2 linked regions of the Sinobacterium norvegicum genome follow. Each later gene encodes a partner of the first gene's protein in a complex. Links are inferred from orthologs where the notes say so. Each region holds a gene or a part of one and is shown on either strand. Other genes may lie near its edges.

Region 1 (7,901 bases):
TTTTGCAAACACCTCTTTGGAGGCCTGCATCTTCCGGGCGATTTTATTGGTCCAGTTGTGAGGAACATGACAGTCCGGACAGGTCGCTCGAACACCAGAACTGTTCGAATAGTGGACGGTTGATTTGAGTTCTTCGTAAACGTTGTCACCCATCTCGTGACAACTGATACAGAATTTTTCTGTGTTGGTGACCTCAAGCGCAGTATTAAACCCACCCCAGAAAATCACACCCATAATAAACGCTGACAGCGCAATGGTGCCAAGGGTTAGATGCTTGGCCGGCGTCGTCAATGAGCGCCAAATATTCTTCATCCAGTTCATGCTCTGGTTTCCTCTTTAAGCTGAATAGTTGTATTCGGTATCGCTACATACCGTGACCAGGAGGGCCTAATATTATTTGCATAATCCAAATAATAAAGCCGTAGCCTCCGACACCTATAATGCTGAGGATTGGAAAGAGGAAAACCGCGATAAAGGCCAGCGCCTTCAACTCATCTTTCTTTTCTTGCTGCTCAGTTAACGTCTCATCCTGCATGATTCACTCACCCTTAAAGCTGTGTTACTACCAAGTAAAGCTATACCTGATAGGGCCTAGTATTAGATTTCTTTATCTTCGCCGCAATTATAAAAATAGCCGTCCATGTAGCCATTGTCATCAAAATACAGGAAACCAGTCAAAAATCAGCGCCATCATAACCGCGTCAACATTTAAGCCACTGACGTGTATCAAGTTACCAGATATTAAAAATAAATCATACATCGGCATTCAGCGTTCTACAGGCACAAAAAAAGCCGCTAAGAAGCGGCTTTTTTTAATGTGAACTTAAGCAAATATTATGCTTTTGTCCAACCAGTGATCTCAGAAAGAGCATCGCCGATTTGCGCGAGAGAGCGGACAGTTTTAACACCGGCGTCTTCAAGTGCAGCAAACTTTTCATCAGCAGTACCAGCACCGCCAGAGATGATTGCGCCAGCGTGACCCATACGTTTACCAGCAGGTGCAGTAACACCGGCAATGTAAGAGACAACAGGCTTAGTAACATTAGCTTTGATGTAAGCTGCCGCCTCTTCTTCAGCAGTACCACCAATCTCACCGATCATAACAATCGCTTCGGTCTGTGGATCGTTCTGGAACATTTCCAGTACATCGATGAAGTTAGTGCCTGGGATTGGATCGCCACCGATACCAACACAGGTAGACTGACCAAAACCGTAGTCGGTGGTCTGCTTAACTGCTTCATAAGTTAGTGTACCTGAACGTGATACGATACCAACCTTACCTGGCAAGTGAATGTGACCTGGCATGATGCCGATCTTACACTCGCCCGGTGTGATAACACCTGGGCAGTTAGGGCCGATTAAGCGTACGCCTAGCTCGTCACACTTAACTTTACACTCAAGCATATCCAATACAGGAATGTGCTCAGTGATAGTTACGATTAACTTGATACCAGCGTTAGCAGCTTCAAGGATTGAATCCTTACAGAAAGGAGCAGGAACGTAGATAACAGATGCATCAGCACCGGTTGCCTCAACAGCTTCAGCAACAGTGTTAAACACTGGTAGACCTAAGTGTTCAGTGCCGCCCTTGCCTGGTGTAACACCACCAACCATTTGCGTACCGTAAGCAATTGCTTGCTCAGAGTGAAAAGTACCCTGGCCGCCAGTGAAACCCTGACAGATGACTTTAGTATCTTTATTTATTAATACAGACATTGATAATTACCCCGCCGCCTTAACTGCTTGCTCAGCAGCATCAGTCAGACTTGTTGCTGCAATGATGTCCAGGCCAGAGTTCTTAAGAACTTCTTTACCCAAATCAGCGTTAGTACCTTCCAAACGAACAACAACAGGAACCGTAACACCAACTTCTTTAACTGCGCCAATGATGCCTTCAGCAATCATGTCGCAACGTACGATACCGCCGAAGATGTTAACCAATACACACTTAACTTTTTCATCAGACAAAATAAGTTTGAATGCATGAGCAACACGCTCTTTCGTTGCGCCGCCACCTACGTCAAGGAAGTTAGCTGGGTTGCCACCGTGTAGGGCAACGATATCCATAGTACCCATAGCCAGACCAGCACCGTTAACCATGCAGCCGATGTTGCCATCAAGTGCTACGTAGTTAAGATCCCACTGAGCAGCCTCTGCTTCACGAGCATCTTCCTGCGAAGGATCGTTCATATCGGCAATCGCTTTCTGACGATACAGAGAGTTGCCATCGACGCCCAGTTTGGCGTCTAGACAGTGAAGGTCACCGTCTTCTTTAATCACAAGAGGGTTGATCTCGATAAGGGCAAGATCTTTCTCTTCAAACAACTTAGCCAGACCCATGAAGATCTTAACAAATTGGCCAACTTGAGTTTTGTTGAGACCTAGCTTGAACGCCAGCTCACGACCTTGGTATGGCTGCGCGCCAACCAATGGATCGATTTCACACTTAAGAATCTTTTCAGGCGTCTCGTGTGCAACAGTTTCGATTTCAACGCCACCTTCAGTAGATGCCATGAAAACGATACGACGAGATGAACGGTCAACAACCGCGCCTAGGTATAACTCGTCAGCGATATCGGTACAGGTTTCTACTAGAATTTTAGAAACTGGCTGACCATTTTCGTCCGTTTGAAAAGTCACTAGGTTCTTACCTAACCACTGTTCAGCGAAAGCTTTTGCTTCGTCGGCAGACTTGATGAGCTTAACGCCACCCGCCTTACCGCGACCACCAGCGTGGACCTGGGCTTTAACAACCCACATATCACCGCCGATTTTTTGAGTTGCTGCTGCAGCTTCTTCTGGAGTATCGCAAGCGAAACCCTGAGAAACTGGCAGTCCGTATTCAGCAAACAACTGCTTGCCTTGATACTCATGCAGATTCATATCTTATTACCGTTTTTTATGTGCTGACAATCAGCACCTCACTCTTTCTTGCACTACCCCGATTTTATATATTTATCGAAATAGCGCCCCCAAGACAACCAATGCCTACTAAAAGCTGCACCGATTGTCCCGTTTATTGACGCAATGCGCAAATAAATTCGTTATTTTTTACGCTTTTTCTTATTACCAATATGTATGGCGTGACCATCGGCCGCCAAAGCTGCCTCGTGGACCGCCTCAGACAGCGTTGGGTGACCGAAGACAATAGTCCCCAGATCTTCCGCACTGGAGCCAAATTCCATCGCAATCACTATCTGCTGACACAGGTCGGCAGCGCTGGGGCCAATGATGTGACCACCGAGAATACGGTCAGTCTCTTCGTCGGCTAAAATTTTGACGAAACCAGCCGTATCATTAGCGGCCATCGCACGACCCGAGGCAGCGAATGGGAAAACACCGACTTTATATGCCTCACCACTGGCCTTTAATTGCTCTTCAGTCTTACCAACTGCAGCAATCTCAGGATGGGTATAGATGACGGAAGGTATGCAATCATAGTTAATCTGGGCCTTCTTACCGGCGATACGCTCGGCGGCGACAACACCCTCTTCTGAAGCTTTATGCGCCAGCATTGGACCACGAACCACATCACCAATCGCGTAAATACCCGGTGCATCCGTTTCACAATAATCGTCAACAAAAATGAATCCACGTTCATCCAACTTGACACCAGCATCTTCTGCCAACAAATTTTCAGTGTGCGGACGGCGACCGACAGCAACAATCAACTTATCGAAAACCTCGCTGTGCTCTTCATCGCCGCTCTTGTAAGCTACGGTAACCTGACGTGCCTTCTCATCAACCTCAGTACCAGTGACCAAAGCACCGGTGCGAATATCCAAGCCCTGCTTCTTGAAGATTTTGCGCGCTTCCTTAGAAACCTGCTTATCCATCATGGCGAGAAAATCATCCATCGCCTCAAGCACCACAACCTCAGTACCCAAGCGGGCCCAAACACTGGCCATTTCGAGGCCAATAACACCACCACCGATAACACCTAAACGCTTAGGTGCCTCATTGATTTTAAGGGCACCAGTAGAATCGACAATAACATCTTCAAACAACGGTGCAGGTGGGATGTTGACTGGGCTGGAACCTGAAGCAATGATGATATTTGCGGCTTCGACAACAGTGACACTGCCGTCCTGCGCAGTGATTTCTACCTGCTTACCCGCTAATACCTTGGCAGCACCTTCAGCCAATGCGACGCCATTACCCTTAAACAAACCGGCAACACCAGAGGTTAATTGCGTAACAATCTGGTCTTTACGGGCAATCATGGTCGGTACATCGATCTTCATTTCACTGTGGCTGATGCCGTGAATAGAGAAGTCATCCTTGGCTTCATGATATTTGAAGCTCGAGTCCAATAACGCCTTAGACGGAATACAACCGACATTCAAGCAAGTACCACCCAGAGCAGTCTTACCTGCATCATTGCGATATTTCTCGATACACAGTGTTTTAAGACCTAATTGAGCAGCACGGATAGCGGCAACATAGCCACCTGGGCCGGCACCAATAACAACGACATCGTATTTATCTGACATGATTAAACCTTTAATTGTCTATATTCGACTTTGAATAGCATATATAGAGCAAGCTTTAAGCTGTTTCAGCCAAAGCCTCTTACAAAAAGAAAGCGGCACAGAGCCGCTTTCTGCTTTTATTGACGAAAGCTATTAAAGCTCAAGTAAGATGCGGGCTGGATCTTCCAGCAACTCTTTGATCGCAACCAAGAACTGCACAGAATCTTTGCCATCGATCAGGCGGTGATCGTAGGAAAGCGCCAAGTACATCATCGGGCGAACAACAACCTGGCCATCGACGACCATGGCACGTTCTTGAATCTTGTGCATACCGAGGATCGCAGCCTGTGGCGGGTTAATAATCGGTGTCGACATCAGTGAGCCAAACACACCACCATTAGTAATGGTAAAAGTACCACCAGTCATCTCTTCGATACCCAACTTGCCGTCTCTGGCACGCAGACCAAAATCACGGATGCCCGATTCGATATCAGCCAAGCCCATATAATCGGTATCGCGAAGAACAGGAACAACCAGACCCTTTTCCGTTGAAACAGCGATACCAACATCCTGATAGCCGTGATAGACAATATCCTTGCCATCGATAGAAGCATTAACCGCGGGGAAGCGCTTAAGTGCCTCCGTTGCCGCCTTAACAAAGAAGCTCATGAAACCTAACCGGGTGCCATTGTTCTTCTTTTCAAACAGGTCTTTGTATTTGTTGCGCAACTCCATCACAGGCCCCATGTCGACTTCATTAAACGTCGTCAACATCGCCGTGCCCTGTGAGGCCTCAAGCAAACGCTCAGCAATACGAGCACGCATGCGAGTCATCGGTACACGCTTCTCGACGCGGTCACCACTGGCCACATCCACCGCCACCTTGGCAGGGGCTGGTGCAGGTTTTGCCGCCGGAGCAGCAGCCGGTGCCTTCACAGCCGCCATCACATCTTCTTTTGTGATCAAGCCACCCTTACCTGTGGCAGTGATCGTCGCTGCGTCGAGGTTGTTTTCTTCAATCATCTTGCGAGCAGCTGGGCTGACTTTTACATCACCGGCGGCAGCTGCGGCAGGGACTGCCTCAGGGGCTTCTTCGACGGCAGGGGCTGCTGCTGCACCCGCTTCAAAGCGAGCAATCAACTCTTCGCTGAGAACAGTATCGTCCTCGCCTTTAATAATCTCTACGATAACACCGTCGGCAGGAGCCAATATTTCCAGTGTCACTTTGTCGGTTTCCACTTCTGCCAATAACTCATCGCGGGTACAGGCTTCACCTGGCTGCTTAAGCCATGCTGCGATAGTGCCATCTGCCACTGACTCTGGGAACTGAGGTGCTTTTATTTCAATAGCCATTTTCAATCCTTAACTCTTTCTCAAATTGCGCTTATCGAAAACGCGAATACGGTTTGCTCAAAATATCGGTTAGTTAAACGACAAAGGCTCTTCCTAATACTCGGAAGAGCCTCGCTGTTAACCTAACGCCAATGCGTCTTTTATCAATTGCTCTTGCTGAGCCAAATGCAATGCCATGTAACCAGCGGCGGGGGAAGCCGAAGCCTCTCGCCCCGCATAGTTCAATTCAGCCACTGGCTTAACAGCCTGTAGCACACGACGCATATGGTGTTGCGAGCTATACCAAGCACCCTGGTTCTGAGGCTCATCCTGACACCAAACCAATTCTTCAAGGTTAGGGTATTTCTCTAGCTCTTGCTGCAAATCATCGGAAGGGAATGGATACAATTGTTCAATACGAACAACAGCAATATCGCTAATGCCCTCTTCCTGACGCTTATTATACAAGTCGTAATAAACCTTGCCGCTACAGAGCACAACGCGCTTAACAGCGTTATTATCGACCTCATCGACTTCGCCGATAACCGTTTTAAAGCTGCCTTCGGCTAATTCGTCCATAGTCGAGACAGCCTGTTTATGGCGCAACAAACTCTTGGGCGACATAACAATCAGTGGCTTACGAAGCGGACGGATGATCTGGCGACGTAGCATGTGATAAACCTGAGCAGGTGTCGATGGAACGCAGACTTGAATATTATGCTCTGCAGACATCTGCAAGAAACGTTCAAGACGTGCCGACGAGTGCTCTGGCCCCTGCCCTTCATAGCCGTGAGGCAACAATAAGGTCAAACCACACAGGCGCTGCCACTTGTGCTCACCACTGGTGATAAATTGATCGATAACTACTTGCGCACCGTTGGCGAAATCACCAAACTGTGCCTCCCAAATGATTAATGCATTGGGTGTGGTGGTTGAGTAACCGTATTCAAAAGCCAACACCGCCTCTTCAGACAGTAAGGAGTCATGAATCGTAAAGGTTGGCTGATTTTCAGAAAGATTTTGCAGCGGTACATAACTCGCTGTCTCCTTCTGATTATGAAGAACCGCGTGGCGGTGGGAGAAAGTACCGCGACCGACATCCTGCCCGGTCAAACGTACCGGGTGCCCCTCTTCCAACAAAGTGGCATACGCCATGGTTTCAGCGAAACCCCAGTTGATCGGCAAGGCACCTGCAGCCATTTTCTTGCGGTCTTCGACAATTTTGGAGACCTGTCGCTGCAGCGGGAAACCTTCCGGAATCGTATGCAGACGTGCGGCCAAATCTTTGATCGTCGAGGCGTCAACACGGGTATCGGCAAATGCCGTCCAATCGTGACCAACATACGGATTCCAATCGACAAACATACCGGTATTGGGTTCAAGTACTAAAGACTTGGCCACGTGCCGACCATTATCCAACGCATCACGATAGCCGTCAGTCAACTGCTTATCCTGCTCAGCTGAAATCACACCCTCGTTGACCAATGTCTCAGCATAGAGGTCACGGGTAGTCGTCTGATTACGAATCTTCTCGTACATCATTGGCTGAGTGCCCGACGGTTCATCGGCCTCATTGTGGCCACGACGACGATAACAAACCAGATCCAGAACCACGTCTTTCTTAAATTCCTGACGGAAGTCTAATGCCACTTGAGTAGCAAACAGAACAGCCTCAGGATCATCACCATTCACATGAAAGATAGGCGCCTGGATAACCTTGGCAACGTCTGTACAGTATTCTGTGGAACGAGAATCCTCGACATTACTGGTGGTAAAACCAACCTGGTTATTGATGACAATATGCACCGTGCCACCGGTCTTATAACCACGGGTCTGTGACATCTGGAATGTTTCCATCACGACACCCTGACCGGCAAAGGCCGCATCACCGTGTGCGACAACAGGCAAGACCTGATTGGCATCACCTCGGCGGTCCTGACGCGCTCGCACAGAGCCCTCGACAACCGGGGATACAATCTCTAAGTGTGATGGGTTAAATGCCATGGCTAAATGCACTTCGCCACCACTGGTCATCACATTAGAAGACAAACCTTGATGGTACTTAACGTCAGCAGAACCAACATATTTTGCCTTACC
Region 2 (2,961 bases), 970 kb from region 1 along the record:
TATTCCCGGCCTGCGAACTGCGCAAAAATACGCCATTACCTGCGGCGGCTGCCACAACCACCGTATCGGCTTATTCGATGCCTTCTTGATCAAGGAAAACCACATAGCGGGCTGCGGCGGCATTCATCAAGCTATCGCCACTGCCAAGAGTAACCACCCTGGTAAGCCGGTTGAAGTCGAGGTTGAAACCTTTGACGAGCTCAACCAAGCCCTGGAGGCGGGTGCCGATATCATCATGCTTGACAATTTCAGCAATGCGCAAATGGTCGAGGCGGTCAAGCACGTCAATGGTCGCGCCAAACTAGAGGCCTCGGGCAATATTACCAACCACACCCTACGCAGCGTGGCGGAGACGGGTGTCGACTATATTTCTATCGGCGCCTTGACCAAGCACAATACGGCCATCGATTTATCGATGCGTTTTACCGAGCTATAAAAAGCCGAGCTTCGTCAGACAGCAATATCGCCCACCGTTCGCGCAAAAAAAAGGCCGCTATTAAGCGGCCTTTTTTGTCACTACTGATTACAACATCAATCGACGAATATCGCTCATCAATTGATTGAAATACGTCAGGAAGCGACCCGCATCACCACCGTTGATGGCACGGTGATCGTAGGACAGCGCCACAGGCAACATCTTACGGGGCACAAACTCACTGCCATTCCACACCGGCTTCACCGTCATCTTAGACACACCTAAGATACCGACCTCAGGGGTGTTAACAATCGGCGTAAAGCCTGTACCACCAATACCGCCGAGGCTTGATATAGTAAAACAAGCACCCTGCATTTCCGCTGGCTTAAGCTTGCGATCTTTAGCCTTGGTTGCCAGCTCGATCACCTCGTTAGATATTTCGTAGATGCTTTTCTTATCGACATCACGCAAGACGGGAACAACCAAACCAGCAGGCGTATCAACGGCCATACCAATATGGACATACTTCTTATAAATCACCTCTTCCCCGTCGACAGAGATCGAAGAACAGAATTTCGGATTTGCCTTCAGTGCATGAGCCAGAGCCTTGAGCATAAATGGCAGTGGCGTTAATTTAACGCCCTGCTTTTCCGCCTCGGCCTTCATCTCCTTGCGGAAGTCTTCAAGATCAGTAATGTCGACATCGTCAAACTGCGTCACATGCGGCACGTTGAGCCAACTGCGCTGCATATTGGCCGCCGTAATCTTGGCAATCTTCGACAGTTTCTCGGTTTCGATGTCTCCAAACTTGGCGAAATCAACCGCTGGCACCTGTGGAATACCACTGCCTGAGGCCACCGCTGGGGCTGCGACAACCTTGGCCGCGCTCTGTAGCGTAGTCTTTACATAAGCGTGAACATCTTCTTTGACGATTCGCCCCTTTGGACCGGTACTTGGCACCAATGCCAAATCTACGCCGAGTTCCCGTGCCAACATACGCACAGCTGGGCCGGCATACACTTTTGAACTGGCAGCCTGTGTCACCTGCTGAGCAACGGTTGTCGCCACTGGCGCAGCCACTGGTGCCGGCGTAGGCTGACGAGCCTCAGCGGCAGGACTGGTAACAACAGCTGGTGCGGCAACTGCCGGAGCTTGGCTTTCGCCCATGACAACACAGATAGCAGCGCCCTCGCTGACCTTGTCACCCTCATTGACAGCAATGGATAAGACCTTGCCGCCTTGGGTGGCTGGCACTTCCATCGAAGCCTTATCGGTCTCCAATACGATTAGCGAGTCACCCTCGGCAATATCATCGCCGACAGCAATACAAATCTCGATAATTTCCGCTGCATCAGTGCCTAAGTCGGGGACAACCAAGCTGACCTCGCTGCTGATCGCAGCGACCGGTGCAACAGCCACCTCAACAACAGCCTCAACCTTGGCCTCAGCAACCGGGGCAGCGACCGCAGGGGCGGTGGGAGCAACAGTGGTCGCGATCACACAGACATCGGCACCCTCACTAACACTGTCACCCTCTTTTACAGCAAAAGACACCACGGTACCTGCAAAGGGTGCCGGCATTTCCATCGATGCCTTGTCGGACTCCAGCACGATCAGCGAGTCGCCCTCTTCAACAGTGTCACCGACGGCGACACAGAACTCGATCACCTCGGCAGAGTCGGAGCCGATATCCGGCGCCTGTACCAATTGCTCGCTGGCAACGGCTGACACTGGTGCCTCAACGGCTTGCTCAACAACCTGCTCAACAACGGCTTCCGTAACAGCTTCCACAACGGGGGATTCAGCAGCGGCAGGCTCTGCCGCGGTGCCGGCAACCTCAACCTCGACAACAATATCGCCCTCGTTCAGGGTGTCGCCCTCGGCGACCTTGATGGCGGTAATTGTACCCGCACAATCAGAGGGCACTTCCATTGACGCCTTATCAGACTCCAATACGACCAGCGAATCCTCTAGGGCGACAGTATCACCAACCGCGACACAGATCTCGATCACTTCTGCTTCGCCGGCACCTTCCGGTACTACAACCGATTTAATGCTCATAATTCTCTTCTCTTATAAAAATACAATCAAAACCTCTGCGGATGAGAGGCCGCCTCGCAGCCCCACCCCCAATACTTAGCAGCTGGTAGGATCGATTTTTTCTGGGTCAATTCCGTATTTCTTAATCGCTTTTGTGACGACTGACAACTTGATTTCACCGTCATCGGCCAAAGCCTTAAGCGCCTTGATAACAATAAAGTAGCGATTAACTTCAAAGAAGTGACGCAGTTTCTCACGCGAGTCCGAACGGCCGAAGCCATCGGTACCCAGCATGGCGAAACGACGAGGCATGAAGGGCAGCAGTTGATTCAAATATGACTTCATATAATCGGTGGCACCAACAATAGGGCCCTTGGTGTCGGCGAACGCTGCCGTCACAAATGGCACCTGTTGCTCCCCCTCAGGATGCAATAGATTCCAACGCTCACAGGCCAAACCATCGCGGCGCAATAAGTTAGCCGAGGTGACACTCCAAACATCCGCAT

The links. Proteins that work in one complex are often made in the same cells at the same time.
Region 2: the proteins of lpdA (region 1) and aceF are in contact, whole or in part, in a crystal structure (PDB 1EBD), measured with the Geobacillus stearothermophilus proteins. The link is inferred for Sinobacterium norvegicum from one-to-one orthologs. Residues at the interface, in WP_049624544.1 of Geobacillus stearothermophilus: Pro340, Ser341, Asp344, Tyr345, Arg403, Asp406, Val408, Glu431, Ala432, Gly433, Asp438; in WP_033016211.1 of Geobacillus stearothermophilus: Ile130, Ala131, Met132, Pro133, Arg136, Arg140, Glu141, Asn155, Arg157.

The regions. Positions count from the first base shown.
Region 1 is NZ_CAKLPX010000001.1:660,809-668,709, forward strand. What follows is about bases 2,270-5,217. They hold lpdA (dihydrolipoyl dehydrogenase), read right to left. Parts: upstream 4,494-5,217; coding sequence 3,045-4,493; downstream 2,270-3,044. Other genes in these bases: sucC (ADP-forming succinate--CoA ligase subunit beta), read right to left, coding at 2,270-2,883; odhB (2-oxoglutarate dehydrogenase complex dihydrolipoyllysine-residue succinyltransferase), read right to left, coding at 4,626-5,217. Also shown: pentaheme c-type cytochrome TorC, read right to left, coding at 1-321; L9P87_RS02900 (periplasmic nitrate reductase, NapE protein), read right to left, coding at 365-535; sucD (succinate--CoA ligase subunit alpha), read right to left, coding at 835-1,716; more of sucC, read right to left, coding at 1,723-2,269; more of odhB, read right to left, coding at 5,218-5,825; L9P87_RS02925 (2-oxoglutarate dehydrogenase E1 component), read right to left, coding at 5,943-7,901. UniProt on the Escherichia coli protein: Lipoamide dehydrogenase is a component of the glycine cleavage system as well as of the alpha-ketoacid dehydrogenase complexes.
Region 2 is NZ_CAKLPX010000001.1:1,629,221-1,632,181, forward strand. It holds aceF (dihydrolipoyllysine-residue acetyltransferase), read right to left. Parts: upstream 2,477-2,961; coding sequence 524-2,476; downstream 1-523. Other genes in the region: nadC (carboxylating nicotinate-nucleotide diphosphorylase), read left to right, coding at 1-436; aceE (pyruvate dehydrogenase (acetyl-transferring), homodimeric type), read right to left, coding at 2,552-2,961.